DNA from 4 places in the Pseudomonas sp. S2_C03 genome. Region 2 is predicted to be linked to each of the others. Evidence: predicted binding sites of a transcription regulator. Region 2 holds the regulator's gene; each other region holds the start of a gene.
What was found. The regulator sigma-54, encoded in region 2, starts transcription at its own class of promoters, with help from an activator protein. The targets are predictions, from matches to a motif close to ANTGGCATNNANNTTGCTNT.

Region 1 (4,837 bases), 580 kb from region 2:
AGCTTCTTCAACGTCGATGCGGTGCAGACCGTGGTGGCCCATCAGCTTCAGGATACGACCGTTGCGGCGCTTGCCGTCGGCGTCGATGGCGACAACCGGAGTGTTCGGATTGACGCGACCACGAGCGATACGGCCAACACCGATAACACCCAGGAAGCTGTTGTAGTCCAGTGCCGAGATTTGCATCTGGAAAGGACCGTCACGGTCAACTTTCGGCGCAGGAACGTGGTCGACGACCGCTTGGTACAGCGGGGTCATGTCTTCGGCCATGGCGGTGTGATCCAGACCGGCGATGCCGTTCAGGGCCGAGGCGTAAACAACCTGGAAGTCCAGTTGTTCGTCGGTAGCACCCAGGTTGTCGAACAGGTCGAAGATCTGGTCCAGAACCCAGTCAGGACGCGCGCCCGGACGGTCAACCTTGTTGATCACGACGATTGGCTTGAGGCCAGCTTCGAACGCTTTCTTGGTGACGAAACGGGTTTGCGGCATAGGGCCGTCTTGAGCGTCAACCAGCAGCAGAACGGAGTCGACCATCGACATTACGCGCTCTACTTCGCCGCCGAAGTCGGCGTGGCCCGGGGTGTCCACGATGTTGATGTGGTAGCCGTTCCAGTTGATGGCGGTGTTTTTCGCCAGAATGGTAATACCGCGCTCTTTTTCCTGGTCGTTGGAGTCCATCACGCGCTCGTCGTTGAGCTCGTTGCGCTCCAGGGTGCCGGATTGACGCAGGAGTTTGTCTACCAGGGTGGTTTTACCATGGTCAACGTGGGCAATGATGGCGATGTTGCGTAGATTTTCGATCACTTGTGTATCTCGATCAGAGGATTCGGTGTGCTGACAAGTCTTGGCAGCGATTAACAGTAGCGTCCGTGAAAGCCTTTACAGCTTTACGGTGGCGTCGGGGGGCCGGTGACGCAAGCCACAGGCAAACAGCCCCGGGCACTTAGCTCGGTCGATAAACGCGCACATTGGCATGCCCCTCACTGAGCAAATGGTGGGCATGCAGGCGACTCATCACGCCTTTGTCGCAATACAACAGGTACTGGCGAGTAGGGTCCAGTTCCTTGAAACGAGCGTTCAGAGCATAAAACGGCATCGTTTGTACCTCGATGCCAGCCAGTTGCAGCGGGTCATCCTCGGCGGCATCCGGATGGCGGATGTCGATCACGATCTGACCGGCCAGCGCGTCGCTGACTTCTTCAATTTGTACGTCCTGGCCCAGTTCATCGATCACACGATCGATCGGGACCAGCTTGGCGTTCTCAAGGGCGCGCTCAAGCACGGCCATGTCGAACTCTTTCTCTTCGTGCTCTACGCGGTGGCGCTTGGCAGCCGTCTTCGGATTGACCGAAATGACCCCGCAGTACTCCGGCATGTGCTTGGCGAAATCAGCGGTGCCGATTTCGTTGGCGGTATCGATGATGTCCTGCTTGTGGCTGGCGATCAGCGGGCGCAGCACCAGCTTTTCGGTGACACAGTCGATCACGGACAGGTTCGGCAACGTCTGGCTCGACACCTGGGAGATCGCCTCGCCGGTGACCAGGGCGTCGATATGCAGTCGATCAGCAATCTGCGAGGAAGCGCGCAACATCATACGCTTCAATACTACGCCCATATGACTGTTATCGACTTTGCCGAGAATTTCGCCCAACACTTCCTCGAACGGCACACTGACAAATAACACGCGTTGCGAGCTGCCGTACTTCTTCCAGATGAAATGCGCGACTTCCATGACGCCCAATTCGTGGGCACGACCGCCCAGGTTAAAGAAGCAGAAGTGGGCCATCAGCCCACGACGCATGATCTGGTAGGCCGCAACCGTGGAGTCGAAACCGCCGGACATCAGCACCAACGTCTGCTCCAGCGCACCCAGCGGATAACCACCGATGCCAGTGTGCTGGCTGTGGATGACAAACAACCGTTGGTCGCGAACTTCGATACGGACTTCGATTTCCGGCTTTTTCAGGTCGATGCCGGCGGCACCGCACTGACGGCGCAACTGGCTGCCGACATATTTTTCGATATCGATCGAGCTGAACGGGTGCTTGCCGGCGCGCTTGCAGCGCACCGAGAAGATTTTCCCGGCCAGTGCATCACCGTAGTACTGCTTGCACTTTTCGACGATGTCGTCGAAATCGCCCAGTGGATATTCGTCAATCTGCAGGAAGTGCGCGATGCCCGGCATGCAGCTCAGGCGCTCGCCCATCTCTTTCAGGGCCTTTGGGTCTTCTACGCGGGTGTCCAGCTCGAGGTTGTCCCACACGCCGTTCACCACCACAGCCGGGTCCAGGTCACGGAGCACGGCACGGATGTTTTTGGCCAACTGACGGATGAAACGCGTCCGGACAGGTCGGCTCTTGATGGTGATCTCGGGAAAGACTTTTACGATTAGTTTCATGAAAACAGCGCGCGCAGGGCCAGCCGAAAAAGGGGGGCGCGGATTATAGCGGAAATTGCTCAAGGTTTAACCAGTTAATGTGCAGAAGGTTTTGCGCGCACCAAAACAGGTCGTTTTCGATTGAAAGCGCCACATTGTAGGGCGATATTTTTCCTGTTTGGCGGCTTGAAGCCTTTATAAGCGTGAATTTGGGGCAAAAAACCCATGCTGGGGCACTGGCATGCAATTTGCTCCCTTGTGAGGCAGGTTGCCTTGGCAGAGTATTCGCGCCGGCATCACAAACATTATGGGCATCCACTACCCGCCCTAAGCCACCCCGGAGGACAGTATGTCGAAGTCGGTTCAACTCATTAAAGATCATGACGTCAAGTGGATTGATCTGCGCTTCACGGACACCAAAGGCACCCAGCACCACGTGACCATGCCAGCTCGCGATGCGCTGGATGAAGACTTCTTCGAAGTCGGCAAGATGTTCGACGGCTCCTCCATCTCCGGCTGGAAAGGCATCGAAGCTTCCGACATGATCCTGATGCCGGATGATGAAACCGCCGTTCTGGACCCGTTCACCGAAGAGCCGACCCTGATCCTGGTCTGCGACATCATCGAACCTTCGAGCATGCAAGGCTACGACCGCGACCCACGTGCGATCGCCAAGCGCGCCGAAGAGTACCTGAAGTCTACCGGTATCGGTGACACCGCGTTCGCAGGTCCGGAGCCAGAGTTCTTCATCTTCGACCAGGTGAAGTTCAAGTCCGACATCTCCGGCTCGATGTTCAAGATCTACTCCGAGCAAGGTTCGTGGATGTCCGACCAGGACATCGAAGGCGGCAACAAGGGTCACCGTCCTGGCATCAAAGGCGGCTACTTCCCGGTTCCACCGTTCGACCACGACCACGAAATCCGTACTTCCATGTGCAACGCGCTGGAAGAAATGGGCCTGACCGTCGAAGTTCACCACCACGAAGTGGCGACTGCCGGCCAGAACGAAATCGGCGTCAAGTTCAACACCCTGGTGAAGAAAGCCGACGAAACCCAGACCCTGAAGTATGTCGTGCACAACGTTGCCGACGCTTACGGTCGCACCGCCACCTTCATGCCGAAGCCTCTGTACGGCGACAACGGTTCGGGCATGCACGTACACATGTCCATCTGGAAAGAAGGCAAGAACACCTTCGCAGGTGAAGGTTATGCCGGCCTGTCCGACACCGCCCTGTACTTCATCGGCGGTATCATCAAGCACGGTAAGGCCCTGAACGGCTTCACCAACCCGGCTACCAACTCCTACAAGCGTCTGGTTCCAGGTTTCGAAGCTCCGGTCATGCTGGCCTACTCGGCTCGCAACCGTTCCGCTTCGATCCGTATTCCTTACGTGTCGAGCCCGAAAGCCCGCCGTATCGAAGCACGCTTCCCGGATCCGGCAGCCAACCCGTACCTGGCGTTCGCTGCACTGCTGATGGCTGGCCTGGACGGCATCCAGAACAAGATCCACCCTGGCGACGCAGCTGACAAAAACCTGTACGACCTGCCGCCTGAAGAGGCCAAAGAGATCCCACAAGTTTGCGGCAGCCTGAAAGAAGCCCTTGAAGAGCTGGATAAAGGTCGCGCGTTCCTGACCAAAGGCGGCGTGTTCTCCGACGACTTCATCGACGCCTACATCGCCCTGAAAAGCGAAGAAGAAATCAAGGTTCGCACCTTCGTACACCCACTGGAATACGAGCTGTACTACAGCTGCTGATCCGGTAGCGCCTGCGCAAGCGGCGTGACGAAAAAAGAGAGGCCTCCTTCGGGAGGCCTTTTTTATGCCCGCTATTAAATGGTACATGGAGAACCCTGTGGGAGCGGGCTTGCCCGCGATTGCGACCTGCCTGACACAGAAGACGCTGGATTTGCCGACGCCATCGCGGGCAAGCCCGCTCCCACAGTTTTTATCTGCGTGTGATTCGGGAAATCACTTCACAGTGTTAACGGTTTGAGATAACCACCCACCCTGACCTATGCTGCAACCCAATGCTTTCATTTCTGGTCGAGCTCATGGGTCGTGGTTTCTTTTGCATCCTGCTGTTGATCGCCCTGCCCGCCGCAGCGCAGATCTACAAGTACACCGATGCTGCCGGCAACACCGCCTACAGCAATCAACCGCCCGATGGCGTGAAGGCACAGCCGGTCGAACTGCCGCCCCTCAATCGCGTCGAGCGCCAGGCGCCAGTCGCGCCACCAGCCGAGGCGTCGGGCAGCGAACGACCGCTCAGTACGTACGAGGTGCTGGAGCTGACCCATCTGCCGACCACTGAAGCCCTGCGCGCCAACAACGGCACCTTCACCGTCAATGTGCTGATCAAGCCCAAGCTGCAAGGCCCACACTTATTCAGGCTGTTGCTGGACGATCAGCCCTATGGCCAACCGAGTAACGTGCCGATCCTGCAACTGGTCAACATCGAT
Region 2 (4,837 bases):
CTGCAAACGGCGGGCGACACCAAGCCGGTGCAGGGCTACGGCGTGACCATCCAGTACCACGCCACGCAGGACCGCGTCGTGCTGATCGACCGCGCCAAGGTCATCGACAAGGACGGCAACGTGACCCAGGGCGAGAAAATCGTCTATGACACCAACAAGAAACTTGCCAGTGCCGGCCGCGCCACGGGTACCAACGTGACAGAGTCGCGTCCGCGTATCGACATGGTGATCCAGCCTAAAAAGAAAACCGAAGAGCAAAAGGCCCCGTAAATGGCAACTCTGAAAGCTCAGCATCTGGCCAAGAGCTACAAGAGCCGCCAGGTCGTGCGCGACGTCAGCCTGTCCATCGACAGCGGTCAGATCGTCGGCCTGCTTGGCCCTAACGGCGCCGGCAAGACCACCTGCTTCTACATGATCGTTGGCCTGGTCCAGGCCGATCAGGGCCGCGTCCTGATCGATGACCTCGACGTCAGCCACCAGCCGATGCACGGCCGCGCAAAAGCCGGTATCGGCTATCTGCCGCAGGAAGCGTCGATCTTTCGCAAGCTCTCGGTCGCCGACAACATCATGGCGATCCTCGAGACCCGCAAGGAACTCGACAAGGCCGGCCGTCGCAAGGAATTGGAAAGCCTGTTGCAGGAATTCCACATCAGCCACATCCGCGACAACCTCGGTATGAGCCTGTCCGGTGGTGAACGCCGCCGCGTGGAAATTGCTCGCGCCCTGGCGACCAGCCCGAAATTCATCCTGCTCGACGAACCTTTCGCCGGCGTGGACCCGATCTCGGTCGGTGACATCAAGCAGATCATCCATCACCTCAAGGCCAAAGGCATTGGCGTGCTGATCACCGACCACAACGTCCGTGAGACCCTGGATATCTGCGAAACCGCCTACATCGTCAACGATGGCCAACTGATTGCCGAAGGTGACGCTGAAACCATCCTGGCCAACGACCTGGTCAAGGAAGTGTACCTGGGCCACGAGTTCCGCCTTTAAGCGTCGAGGTCCCTGGCTGATCTACCGAGCGCTTGTATCAATAAAAAATCAAGGCTTTTTTATTGTTACAGCGCTCTAGGCAAACGCTGCTGTTTCAGGCATATAATTTGCTTATGTTTGGCGCTTCGGCGCCCTGTAGTGGATGGCGCATGTGCGCCGGAAAAAGGTGTTAAGCCCCTGCCATGAAACCATCGCTAGTCTTGAGAATGGGCCAGCAGCTGACGATGACACCGCAGCTGCAACAGGCCATCCGCCTGCTCCAATTGTCGACCCTGGACCTGCAACAGGAAATCCAGGAGGCCTTGGAGTCCAATCCGATGCTCGAACGCCAGGAGGAAGGCGACGACTTCGACAACACCGACCCGATGGCCGACAACGTCGAACAGAAGCCCACCCCCGACACTCAGGAAACCTCCTACCAGGAAAGCGCGCCGACGGTCGACAACCTCGAAGAAGGCGACTGGAACGAGCGTATTCCCAACGAACTGCCCGTCGACACCGCTTGGGAAGACGTCTATCAGACCAGTGCCAGCAGCCTGCCCAGCAGCGATGACGACGAGTGGGATTTCACCACCCGCACATCGGCCGGCGAAAGCCTGCAAAGTCACCTGCTGTGGCAGTTGAACCTGGCACCGATGTCCGATACCGATCGTTTGATCGCCGTGACCCTGATCGATTGCATCAACAATCAGGGCTACCTGGACGAAACGCTCGAGGAGATCCTCGAAGCCTTCGATCCGGAACTGGACATCGAACTGGACGAAATCGAAGCCGTCCTGCACCGCATCCAGCAATTCGAACCTGCCGGCATCGCCGCCCGAAACCTGGGTGAGTGCCTGCTGCTGCAATTGCGCCAGCTCCCCGCCAAGACACCCTGGCTGGCAGAGGCCAAGCGTCTGGTCACCGACTACATCGACCTGCTCGGCGGCCGCGACTACAGCCAGCTGATGCGCCGCATGAAGCTCAAGGAAGACGAACTGCGCCAGGTGATCGAGCTGGTGCAAAGCCTGAACCCGCGCCCGGGCTCGCAAATCGAGTCCACCGAAGCCGAATACGTCGTCCCCGACGTCATCGTACGCAAGGACAACGAGCGTTGGCTGGTGGAGCTGAACCAGGAATCGGTGCCACGCCTGCGGGTCAACGCCCAGTACGCCGGTTTCGTGCGCCGCGCCGACACCAGTGCCGACAACACCTTCATGCGCAATCAGTTGCAGGAAGCGCGCTGGTTCATCAAGAGCCTGCAGAGCCGAAACGAAACACTGATGAAAGTAGCCACCCAGATCGTCGAGCATCAGCGCGGTTTTCTGGAGTACGGCGACGAAGCGATGAAACCGCTGGTGTTGCATGACATCGCCGAAGCGGTGGGCATGCACGAATCGACGATATCCCGCGTGACGACGCAAAAGTTCATGCATACCCCGCGGGGTATTTATGAGCTGAAATACTTTTTCTCCAGCCATGTCAGCACCTCCGAAGGCGGTGAATGCTCGTCCACGGCGATCCGCGCGATCATCAAAAAACTGGTAGCGGCGGAAAATCAGAAAAAGCCGTTGAGTGACAGCAAGATCGCTGGTTTACTGGAGGCACAAGGCATTCAGGTGGCTCGCCGCACCGTCGCCAAGTACCGCGAATCCCTCGGGATCGCGCCTTCGAGCGAACGCAAGCGGTTGATGTAGGGCCACGCCACAGCGTTCCAGTGGCAAACATTTGTTTGCCGCTTTATGCACTGGCAACGAAGGAGAAGCTGTATGCAAGTCAACATCAGTGGACACCAACTGGAAGTGACCGAACCTCTTCGCACCTACATCGGCGAAAAACTCGATCGGCTGGAGCGACACTTCGACAAGATCACCAATGTCCAGGTCACGATGACCGTCGAAAAGCTCAAACAGAAAATCGAAGCCACCTTGCATATTCCTGGCGGTGAAGTGGTCGCCAACGCGGAACATACCGATATGTACGCGGCCATCGACGCACTGACCGACAAGCTGGATAAACAACTCAAAAAGCATAAGGAAAAGACCCAGAGCCTCCTCCAGGGCGCAACCGGTCGTTAACACTCCCTACCCATGATCCGACTTGAAAGCATACTGACCCCCGGCCGTTCCCTCGTGAACGTGCCGGGCGGCAGCAAAAAGAAAGCCCTTGAGCAAATTGCCAACCTGATCGCACGGGAAGTCCCCGATCTGGAAATGCAAGATGTCTTCGAGGCACTGATCGCCCGTGAAAAACTCGGCTCGACCGGTTTTGGCAACGGCATCGCCATTCCGCACTGCCGGCTCAAGGGTTGCACCTCGCCCGTCAGCGCCTTGATGCACCTGGATGCACCCATCGATTTCGACGCCATCGACGGCGCGCCGGTAGACCTGTTGTTCGTGCTGCTGGTCCCGGAAGCTGCTACCGATGCGCACCTTGAGTTGCTCCGCCAGATCGCCAGCATGCTCGATCGCAAGGAAGTCCGTGATCGCCTGCGCAGCGCCGCGAGCAATGAAGCCTTGTATCAGGTTGTCCTGGACGAGCAAAACGGGCACTAATCATGCGCTTGATCATCGTCAGTGGCCGCTCCGGCTCAGGTAAAAGTACCGCGCTCGATGTGCTCGAAGACAACGGCTACTACTGCATCGACAACCTGCCCGCAGGGCTGCTGCCGGAACTGGCTGAACGCGCGCTGATCCACACCGAACTGACGCAACCGCTGGTGGCCGTCTCCATTGACGCACGTAACCTGCCAAGCCACTTGAGCCGTTTCCCGGAACTGCTCGAAGAAGTCCGCAGCCGGCATATCCAGGTGGATGTGCTGTATCTGGATGCCGACGAAGAGACGCTGCTCAAACGTTTTTCGGAAACCCGTCGCCGTCACCCACTGAGCAGCGCCAATCGCTCACTGGCCGAGGCAATCACCGATGAGACAGCACTACTCGGGCCGATTGCCGACCTCGCTGACCTCAAGGTCAATACCACCAGTCTTAACCTGTATCAGTTGCGCGATACCATCAAGCTGCGCCTGCTGAACCAGCCAGAACCCGGCACGGCGTTCCTCGTGGAGTCTTTCGGATTCAAGCGCGGTATGCCGGTAGATGCCGACCTGGTATTCGACGTACGCTGCCTGCCCAACCCTTATTGGAAGCCTGAATTGCGCGAGCAATCCGGGCTCGATCAGCCGGTAGCCGAATACCTGGCCGCCCAGCCGGACGTCGAGGAGATGTACCAGGACATTTCCACGTACCTGCTCAAATGGTTGCCCCGCTTCGCCGCCAGCAACCGCGCCTACGTCACCATTGCCATTGGTTGCACAGGCGGACATCATCGGTCCGTCTACCTGACTGAACGTCTGGGCCAGGTCCTGCAAAAAACTCTGAAGAACGTCCAGGTCCGCCACCGCGACCTCAGCTAAAGGATTCACATCGCGATGCCTGCTCTGGAAATTGAAATCATCAACAAGCTGGGCCTGCATGCCCGCGCTTCCGCCAAGTTCGTTGGCGTGGCGGGCCAGTTTCCTTGCCAGATCAGGGCCGGACGCACACCGACGTCCATGGTCGACGGCAAAAGCATCATGGCCATGATGATGCTCGCCGCGGGCAAGGGCACCAAAATCCACCTGAGCACCGAAGGCGAACAGGAACAGGAAGCGCTCGATGCGCTGGTGGCATTGATCAACAACTATTTCGACGAAGGCGAGTAACGAGCATCCTGTAGCAACGGGCCTGTGCCGCTGCTACACCCTCCCCCGCTAAGCCAGCGCTGTATCCATCACCATCATCAGACAGAACCCGACCAGCAGGCCAAGGCTCGCCAACTTGTCGTGACCATGGCGGCGCGACTCCGGGATGACTTCATGGGT
Region 3 (4,837 bases), 1.1 Mb from region 2:
GCCCATGACAGCGTCCAGCACCTTGAGGATGATGTAGGTGACGATCGCTGTGTAGATAACGGTGAAGCCCACGCCTTTGCACTGGATCCAGACTTGTGCGGCGATGTCGGTCACGGTGCCGAAGCCACCCAGGGACGGGGCTGCGAACACACCGGTCAGGATGGCGCCGAGGATACCGCCGATACCGTGCACGCCGAAGGCGTCCAGGGAGTCGTCATAACCGAGTTTGCGTTTCAGGGTGGTGGCGCAGAAGAAGCACACCACGCCAGCGGCCAGGCCGATCACCAGGGCGCCCATTGGGCCGACTGTGCCCGCCGCCGGGGTAATGGCGACCAGGCCGGCAACCACACCCGACGCGATACCCAGTGCACTTGGTTTACCGTGGGTAATCCACTCGGCAAACATCCAACCCAGTGCAGCAGCAGCGGTAGCGATCTGGGTAACCAGCATCGCCATGCCCGCAGTGCCGTTGGCAGCAGCGGCGGAACCGGCGTTGAAACCAAACCAGCCAACCCACAGCATCGCAGCGCCCGTCAGGGTGTAACCCAGGTTGTGCGGAGCCATCGGGGTGGTCGGGAAGCCTTTACGCTTGCCGAGCACGATGCACGCCACCAGACCTGCGATACCGGCGTTGATGTGCACCACGGTGCCGCCAGCGAAGTCGAGTACGCCCCAGTCCCACATCAGGCCGCCGTTGCCGGACCAGACCATGTGCGCAATCGGTGCATAGACCAGGGTGAACCAGATGCCCATGAACACCAGCATCGCGGAGAACTTCATGCGCTCGGCGAAGGCACCGACGATCAGCGCCGGGGTGATAATGGCGAAGGTCATCTGGAAGGTGATGAACACGGCTTCCGGGAACAGCGCCGCCGGGCCGGTCAGGCTGGCTGGCGTGACACCGGCGAGGAAAGCCTTGCCCATGCCGCCGAAGAAGGAGTTGAAGTTGACGACGCCCTGCTCCATGCCGGTGGTGTCGAACGCGATGCTGTAGCCATAAATGACCCACAGGATGCTGATCAGGCCGGTAATGGCAAAGCACTGCATCAATACGGAAAGAATGTTTTTCGACCGAACCATGCCGCCGTAGAACAGCGCGAGGCCGGGGATGGTCATGAACAGCACGAGGGCTGTGGAGGTCAGCATCCAGGCGGTGTCGCCGGAATTGAGGACAGGGGCTGCCACTTCGTCTGCCGCCATGGCCAGGCTTGGCATTACGATGGACAACAGGGCTCCTAGCCCTGCGAATTTACGCAGAGTCATATTGTTTTCTCCTGGGGCGTTGGGGTTTGGGGCGGCTTAGATTGCGTCGGTATCGGTTTCGCCGGTACGGATGCGAATCGCCTGTTCCAGATTCACCACGAAGATCTTGCCGTCACCAATCTTGCCGGTGTTGGCGGCCTTGGTTATCGCCTCGATAACCCGGTCGAGATCCTTGTCGTCAATGGCGACATCGATCTTCACCTTTGGCAGGAAATCGACCACGTACTCCGCGCCGCGATACAGCTCGGTGTGACCCTTCTGCCGACCGAAGCCTTTGACTTCAGTGACGGTAATGCCCTGCACGCCGATTTCGGACAACGACTCGCGCACGTCGTCCAACTTGAACGGCTTGATGATGGCAGTGACTAGCTTCATGAAAACTCTCTCCCGAATTGGTGGACTTGCCCCAGGAAAACAAACCCGTCTCAAGTCTAAGCGCAGTGCCTGGCTTTGTAACGCATCGTCGGCCTTTAACCTGCCCGCCCGACGCCAGCTAACCACTCCGCGCGAAACACTTCCCCCGTTCCGCTTGGCGCACTGCATTCGTCACAGCGACTGCATCAGTGCATGGGTTACTACCGACTAAGCAGAAAGCTTGCCATCTCGGCAAAAATCCCAAAATTCAATTGCTTGCCCCTGCCAGCTGGCGATTGCGCACAAATAGCCCGGCGCATACGCACAATAACGGTGCGATGCGGCCCGCCCGTATGCGCGAAAAACGTGCAGGACCCGTGGTCTAAATGAGCGCAACGCACTGCGTGATACACTGCCGGCCTCGATTACAGGACATCCACCATGCTCGCGCCCAAAGACTTCCTCGACGCCCTGACCGGCACCGCCTCTCGTCTCTTCAGCGGTGACACCCCGCTGCCCAAAAGCGAAATCGAAAGTCAGTTCAAGATGTTGCTGCAAAGCGCCTTCAGCAAACTGGACCTGGTGAGCCGCGAAGAATTCGACAGCCAGATGGTCGTCCTCGCCCGCACCCGCGCGCGCCTGGAAAGCCTGGAAGCCAAAGTCGCGGAAATGGAAGCAAAGCTGAACCCGCCCACCGAATAACCCTCTGTAGGAGCGGGCTTGCCCGCGATGAAGGTCGAAACGACCTTCATCTCCTCTGTAGGACTTGCCGCAGTCACGCTCCTCGCCCGCAAAGATCCCGGCAACGTCCTACGCAAATCTCATCCCCCGTCTGATTGCCCCCATAACCTCCGATTTATAAGCTCTCCCAATGCTGAATGTTTCAGCACCGGGTTTGGCGACCTGGAAGCTCAAGGTGCACCACCACCGTCCGAAAGCGGGTTTCCTCCCGAATGTTCGAGTCATGGCGGTTGTGCGTGGGGGACCCTCGGGTCTGCCGGATTCCTTTTGCTCCGGTTCGCCAGCCTGCGTACAACTGCCACCCAATACCCAAGAATGTCGCCCACACATGATCGCTTCTGCTATCCAGAACAAATCAGGTCTTAATGAAACTCAAACAGCGATGGAAGCAACTTCGACAGATTGTTGAGCTTCACAATGAAGCCATCCGACTCGGCGGTAGCCTCTCAGCCAATCAACGACGGTTTCTTGATGTCGCTGGTGCTTACGGCAAAGAACTTGAACCTGCGGGTCTGATGGCAGGTAAGAGGGTCTGAGTTCTTCCGAAGAAACCGCCCGATGGGCGTTTTCGTCGACGGATCACTCCAATGTCGAACCGCAACATCCTGCGAACATTCGTCCTCACCGCCCCCCTGGAAAACCCTCACCCCACGTCTACCCTTGAAAAAACCGCAGGAAGCGGCCTTTCGTTTAGCTCAAGGAACGACCATGTCCCTCTCCATCGTCCACAGCCGCGCCCAGATCGGCGTGGATGCGCCCGCCGTCACCGTCGAAGTTCACCTGGCCAACGGTTTGCCGTCGCTGACCATGGTCGGCCTGCCGGAAGCGGCGGTGAAAGAGAGCAAGGATCGGGTGCGCAGCGCGATCATCAATTCGGGGCTGCAGTTTCCGGCGCGGCGGATCACCTTGAATCTGGCGCCCGCAGACTTGCCCAAGGATGGTGGGCGCTTTGACTTGGCGATCGCCCTGGGGATTCTGTCGGCGAGTGTGCAGGTGCCCACTCTCACACTGGATGACGTGGAGTGCCTGGGTGAGCTGGCGTTGTCCGGTGCGGTGCGGCCGGTACGCGGGGTGTTGCCGGCGGCGCTGGCGGCGCGAAAAGCGGGACGGATGCTCGTTGTGCCTCGGGCGAATGCCGAGGAGGCATGCCTGGCGTCGGGGTTGCAGGTCATTGCGGTGGATCATCTGCTGCAAGCGGTGGCGCATTTCAACGGGCATACGCCGGTCGATCCCTATGTTTCGGACGGTTTGATTCACGCCGCCAAACCCTATCCCGACCTCAATGAAGTGCAGGGCCAGTTAGCGGCCAAGCGTGCGCTGCTGATCGCTGCCGCCGGGGCGCACAACCTGTTGTTCAGTGGTCCGCCCGGCACCGGCAAGACCCTGCTGGCCAGCCGCCTGCCGGGGCTGCTGCCGCCGCTGGCCGAACATGAAGCCCTGGAAGTGGCGGCCATTCAGTCGGTGGCCAGCGGCGCACCGCTGACCCACTGGCCGCAGCGGCCGTTCCGCCAGCCACACCACTCGGCGTCCGGGCCGGCACTGGTCGGTGGCAGTTCAAAACCGCAGCCGGGGGAAATCACCCTCGCCCACCATGGCGTCTTGTTTCTCGATGAATTACCGGAGTTCGATCGCAAGGTATTGGAGGTTCTACGCGAGCCATTGGAATCCGGGCACATCGTGATTTCCCGGGCGCGGGAGCGGGTGCGCTTTCCAGCACGCTTCCAGTTGGTGGCGGCGATGAACCCTTGCCCTTGTGGGTATCTGGGCGAGCCCAGCGGCAAATGCAGTTGCACCCCGGACATGGTGCAGCGCTACCGCAACAAACTGTCGGGGCCGCTGCTGGATCGTATTGATCTGCACCTGACCGTCGCCCGCGAGGCGACCGCGTTGAGCCCTGCTGTAAGAGCGGGCGATGACAGCAGCAGCGCCTCTGCCCTGGTTGCGGAGGCGCGGGGGCGGCAACTGAAACGCCAGGGGTGTGCGAATGCCTTTCTTGATTTGCCGGGGCTGCGGCGGCATTGCGGGTTATCCACAGCCGACGAGCACTGGCTGGAAACGGCTTGCGAACGACTGACCCTGTCGCTGCGCTCAGCGCATCGGCTGCTCAAGGTGGCGCGCACATTGGCCGACCTTGAGCAGGTTGAGGAGATCACGCGGGAACATCTGGCCGAGGCGTTGCAGTATCGGCCGGCGACTCAATAGGGCTTGGATTGAGTCGCCCCCAATTGCGAGCACGCTCGCTCCCCCAGTAGATCTACATACTTCGGACCCTGTGGGAGCGGGCTTGCTCGCGATAGCTATTTCAGCCGTACCTCAACGAAACCGGTCAACCTCCGAGCGCAGATCCGCCGCCAGTTTCTCCAGCTCCTTCGCCGTGACAGCCAGGTTCGCCACCACTTCGCGTTGTTCGCTGTTGGCCAGCGCAATGCTTTGCAGGTTGCTGCTGAGCAACGTCGCTGTGCTGCTCTGTTCCTGGGTC
Region 4 (4,837 bases), 680 kb from region 2:
GGTGGCGATGTCATCCGCGCGAACCAGACCGGCAATGCGCACCAGTTCGTCACCGGTGTTGAGGGTCATCCACTTCTCGCCACGCACGGCGATAATGCCGTTGGGCAACACGTCGGCGACGGTCACGGTGATCGAACCCGTCAGGCTGTTACCCTGCCCGGCCTTGCTGTCGCCCTTGGTGGCACGATCACCGCTGTAGCCGGCCTCCAGGGTCAGGTCACCACTGCCCAGCGGGTTGTTGGTGTTCGGCACTGTCCCGAACAACGAGGTCAAACCGATACCGGCCTTGCTGGTCTTGCCGACCTGTGAGTTGGCGTTCTTGCTGGCCTGGGTCTTCTCGTTCAGGGTGATGGTGATGATGTCACCGACCCGGAACGCCTTGCGGTCGCTGTACAGGTTCTGCTCGAACCCCGCCTGGTAGATCGAGCCGTTATTCGCGGCAGCCGGCAATGGCGTACGCGGCAACACCGGAGCGTAGTAAGGGTCATTGGGCTTGGGCGTCGGGCCGACGCACCCCGCCAATGCGGCGACCCCACTCAGTGCCAGGACAGATACAAAGCGATTCATGACCCTACCTCACGGTGTAGCAGGCGACCTCAGGGCCGCCTCATAGACTTGATTACAGATTCTGCGTTACGAACGAGAGCATCTGGTCGGCGGTGGAGATCACCTTGGAGTTCATCTCGTAGGCGCGCTGAGTGGTGATCATGTTGACCATTTCTTCAACGGTGCTGACGTTGGACGTTTCCAGGGTGTTCTGCAGCGTGGTACCGAAACCCGCCAGGCCAGGAGTGCCGACTTGCGGCGCGCCGCTGGCAGCGGTTTCCAGGAACAGGTTGTTACCCACGGCTTGCAGGCCGGCCGGGTTGATGAAGTCGGCGGTCTGCAGGTTACCGATTACCTGGGAGGCCGGGTTGCCGGCGACCGTGATGGAGACGGTACCGTCGCGGCCGACAGTGAAGGTCTGGGCATCGTTCGGGATGACGATGGCCGGTTCCAGGGCGAAACCGCTGGCGTTGACGATCTGGCCATTGGAATCGAGGTGGAAGGTACCGTCACGGGTATAGGACGTGGTGCCATCCGGTTGCAGGATCTGGAAGAAGCCGCGGCCGTCGATGGCCATGTCCAGAGGCTGCTCGGTGGTTTGCAAGCTACCGGCGTTGAAGTTCTTCTGGGTGCCGACGATCCGCACACCGGTACCCAGTTGCAGACCGGACGGCAATTCGCTGTCCTGGGTCGATTGGGCACCTGGCTGGCGCTTGATCTGATACAGCAGGTCCTGGAACTCGGCACGGTCACGTTTGAAGCCCGTGGTCGACACGTTCGCCAGGTTGTTGGAAATGGTGGTCAGGTTGGTGTCCTGGGCGGACAGACCTGTTTTGGCAACCCATAGAGCCGGAAGCATTCGATTCTCCTCGTGCGCCTGTTTTACGGCGCGACGTTCTGATAATTAGCTGATCTGCAAGACCCGAGCCATGGCCTGGTCGTCTTCTTTGGCGGTGTTCATCATCTTGACGTGCAGCTCGAACTGCTTGGCCAGCGCCAGCACCGAAGTCATTTCTTCCACGGCGTTGACGTTGCTCGACTCAAGGAACCCGGACACCAGTTTGACGTTGGCATCGGCTTGCGCCGGCTGCCCGTCCTTGGTGTGGATGGAACCGTCCAGGCCCTTGGTCATGTTCTTGAAGTCCGGGTTGACCAGCTTGATGCGGTCGACCTCGGCCATCACGCGTGGACCTTCGCCCATCGCTCGAATGCTGACGGTCCCGTCCTCGCCAATTTCAACCTGCTGCTCGGGCGGCACGGAAATCGGTCCGCCATTGCCCAGGACCGGCATGCCGTTGCCAGCGCGCAATACGCCCAGGGCGTCAATGTTCAGGCTGCCGGTGCGCACGTAGCTTTCACCGCCATCGGGGGTCTGAACGGCGAGCCAGCCATTGCCCTGCACCGCGACGTCGAGATCGCGACCGGTCTGCACCAACGAACCGGCGGAGAAGTCGGTGGCGGGACGCTCTGACATGGCAAACGCACGCGCCGGAAAGACGTCACCGAACACCGGCATCGAACGGGCCTGCTCCAGGTCCCGCTGGAAACCATTGGTGGAGATGTTCGCCAGGTTGTTCGCGTGAGCCTTCTGCGCCAGTGCATTCTGGCTGGCGCCGGTCATTGCCACATAAAGGTACTTGTCCACACTCTTTCCTCTGCATGCCGGGCGTTTGCCGCCCACTGCTGTATTACTGAGCCTCAAGCAATTTGCAGACCAACTTTGTTTCAGCGGCGTTGGAGCCGCTAAACAAAGGGGTTGAAGGGATCAGGGGGAGACAGGGGAATCTAACGAAGACGAAAAACCGGCGGTGTCATGCCGGTAAGAGGCAAGGACCGTCAGACCCTTGCCAGCGCACTGCGCAGAACACCCACGACCTGGTTCTGTTGCTCCCCGGACAAACCAAGCCATAGAGGCAATCGCAGCAAGCGCTCGGAATATCCATCGGTCACTTCCATGGAGCCATGCACACGGCCATAACGCTTCCCGGCAGGCGAAGAATGCAGCGGCACGTAATGAAACACGGCATAGATGGCCTGTTTCTTCAACTCGTCGAGCACTCGTTGACGATCAATACCCGGGGCGAGCAATACGTAGTACATGTGCGCGTTGTGCTGACAACCTTCAGGCACTATCGGGCGACGCAGCAAGCCATCGCGTTCGAATTCCGCCAGGGCCGCATGATAGTGCTCCCAGATCGCCAGGCGGCTATTGGTAATGGCTTGAGCTTCTTCCAACTGCGCCCAGAGGAAAGCGGCTATCAGTTCGCCGGGCAGAAACGAGGAGCCGACCTCTTGCCAGGTGTATTTGTCGACCTCGCCGCGAAAGAACCGGCTGCGATCGGTGCCTTTCTCGCGGATGATCTCGGCTCGCAATGCCAGCTCGGGATCGTTGACGAGCAATGCCCCACCCTCTCCCGAAATGACGTTCTTGGTTTCGTGAAAACTGAAGGCGCCAAGGTCGCCGATACTGCCCAGGGCGCGCCCCTTGTAGGTCGACATCACGCCTTGCGCGGCATCCTCGACCACCGCCAACCCGTACTTGCGCGCAATCGCCAGGATGGCGTCCATCTCGCAGGCCACACCCGCGTAATGCACCGGTACGATCACTTTGGTCCGTGGCGTGATGGCCGCCTCGATCAGGCGCTCGTCCAGGTTCAGGGTATCGGGACGAATGTCGACGAAAACCGGCACCGCGCCACGCAACACAAAAGCATTGGCCGTGGAAACGAAGGTAAAGGAAGGCAGGATGACTTCGTCGCCCGGCTGAATGTCCAGCAGGAGGGCCGCCATCTCCAGTGCCGCAGTACACGAGTGCGTGAGCAATGCCTTGTTGCAACCAGTATTGGACTCCAGCCAGCGGTGACAATGCTTGGTGAATGGACCATCACCGGCAAGCATGTTACCGAACTTGGCCTGGGCGATGTAATTCAGCTCCTTGCCAGTCATGTGAGGCCGGTTGAAGAATATCTTTTCTTTGCTCATTGCGAACTTCCCTGGGTGGGCATAGTAATTAGTGGCGCAAGACACAACGTCTCAAAGTGTGCTGATTCGGCCACCTATCTGAGTGCCCTTATCAAGATTCTCATAGAAGTACGGAGTGAAGCCGGCCTTCTTCATCGCCTGCTGTGTTTCACCAATATCGTATTCAATCCGATGCAGATCGAACGCTTCACCGTCCCAGGTCGCGAAACCTGCCCGGGCATCACCATCACGCGGCTGGCCGACCGAGCCAGGATTGCAGTAGATCTTGCTGTCACCCTTCCACAAACACTGGACGTGGGTATGGCCTGAAGCGAAAAACCGACCAGCCAAGGGCAAGAAATACTCGGTGGACGGCCGCACATACTCATCCAGAGGGTCGTTCCAGCCGCCATGGACGATGCTCAAGTCGTCCTGGATCGAGCGCTCCACGAGCGATCCCAGCCACGCCAGATTTTGCGCAGTGACAACGCCCTGCTGATAGTCAAGGCAGGCATTGGCGCTATTGGAGCGCGGACAACGCTCATGCCTGGCCAGATACCAGTCATGATTGCCCATCACGGACAAAATATTTCGTTCGCGCAGGACATCGCAACACTCGTTGACCTGACTGTAATAACCGGCCGTATCGCCCAGACAGATAATCCGCGACACGCCCAGCTCATCGAGCTTCGCAAGCACGGTCCGAAGGGCGCTGTAGTTGCCGTGTACATCAGAAATGATCCCGATCATAGACAATGAAGTCCTCTATAAAACGAACAGCAAAACCACTGCGGATCACTGGCTGGGCCAGCGTCTTGCCATCGAGGTAATGGTCCAGGCACATGGCGGCCTCGTTGTAGCCAAATGCGCGACGGATCGAGCTGGTCGAGGAAATGCGGGGATTGATTTCGAGCAGACGCCAAGTGCCGTCACTGCCACGGCGGAACTGCAGATTGGTCGGCCCTGCCGGCTTGAACGCCTGGCACAGCCTGATGACCGTCTGGTCCAGCGAATCATGCTGCTCCACCCAGGCCTTGGCGGTGGAACCGTCCGAGGCCAGACGGCGGCGGAAGGTGATGATCGGGCCAGCATCCCCCTCTCCATCGCCAAACGCAGCCACGGTGAACTCATCGGCGGCGCTGCCAATGATCGGCTGCGCCATGAGGTGCTCACCGAGCAGTGCCGCATGGGGCGTAAAGTCGCGCTCTTCGCGAACCCAGACCAACCCCTTGGAGGCGTAGCTTCTGCGTGGCTTGAGGAGGAACGGCAAGCCCAAGGCGGCCTTGAGCGAGTGAAAATTCCCGGTCAGCAGCGTTGGAATACGGCTAGG

Region 1: the regulator sigma-54 is predicted to act here: its motif matches at 2,613-2,632, upstream of glnA (type I glutamate--ammonia ligase).
Region 3: the regulator sigma-54 is predicted to act here: its motif matches at 1,847-1,866, upstream of glnK (P-II family nitrogen regulator).
Region 4: the regulator sigma-54 is predicted to act here: its motif matches at 2,246-2,265, upstream of AB4N64_RS17690 (flagellar basal body rod protein FlgF).

The regions. Positions count from the first base shown of each region.
Region 1 is NZ_CP162766.1:5,089,480-5,094,316, forward strand. Features, by position in the region: gene typA (translational GTPase TypA) at 1-804, opposite strand, end outside; gene thiI (tRNA uracil 4-sulfurtransferase ThiI) at 944-2,398, opposite strand; gene glnA (type I glutamate--ammonia ligase) at 2,727-4,133, shown strand; gene AB4N64_RS23375 (DUF4124 domain-containing protein) at 4,430-4,837, shown strand, end outside.
Region 2 is NZ_CP162766.1:4,509,340-4,514,176, forward strand. Features, by position in the region: gene lptA (lipopolysaccharide transport periplasmic protein LptA) at 1-270, shown strand, start outside; gene lptB (LPS export ABC transporter ATP-binding protein) at 271-996, shown strand; gene AB4N64_RS20940 (RNA polymerase factor sigma-54) at 1,179-2,672, shown strand; gene hpf (ribosome hibernation-promoting factor, HPF/YfiA family) at 2,745-3,053, shown strand; gene ptsN (PTS IIA-like nitrogen regulatory protein PtsN) at 3,066-3,530, shown strand; gene rapZ (RNase adapter RapZ) at 3,533-4,390, shown strand; gene AB4N64_RS20960 (HPr family phosphocarrier protein) at 4,406-4,678, shown strand; gene AB4N64_RS20965 (ZIP family metal transporter) at 4,727-4,837, opposite strand, start outside.
Region 3 is NZ_CP162766.1:5,600,912-5,605,748, reverse strand. Features, by position in the region: gene AB4N64_RS25765 (ammonium transporter) at 1-1,263, opposite strand, end outside; gene glnK (P-II family nitrogen regulator) at 1,300-1,638, opposite strand; gene AB4N64_RS25755 (accessory factor UbiK family protein) at 2,059-2,319, shown strand; gene AB4N64_RS25750 (YifB family Mg chelatase-like AAA ATPase) at 3,067-4,560, shown strand; gene AB4N64_RS25745 (methyl-accepting chemotaxis protein) at 4,672-4,837, opposite strand, start outside.
Region 4 is NZ_CP162766.1:3,833,107-3,837,943, forward strand. Features, by position in the region: gene flgH (flagellar basal body L-ring protein FlgH) at 1-567, opposite strand, end outside; gene flgG (flagellar basal-body rod protein FlgG) at 620-1,405, opposite strand; gene AB4N64_RS17690 (flagellar basal body rod protein FlgF) at 1,451-2,191, opposite strand; gene rffA (dTDP-4-amino-4,6-dideoxygalactose transaminase) at 2,383-3,528, opposite strand; gene AB4N64_RS17700 (metallophosphoesterase family protein) at 3,580-4,257, opposite strand; gene AB4N64_RS17705 (ATP-grasp domain-containing protein) at 4,238-4,837, opposite strand, start outside.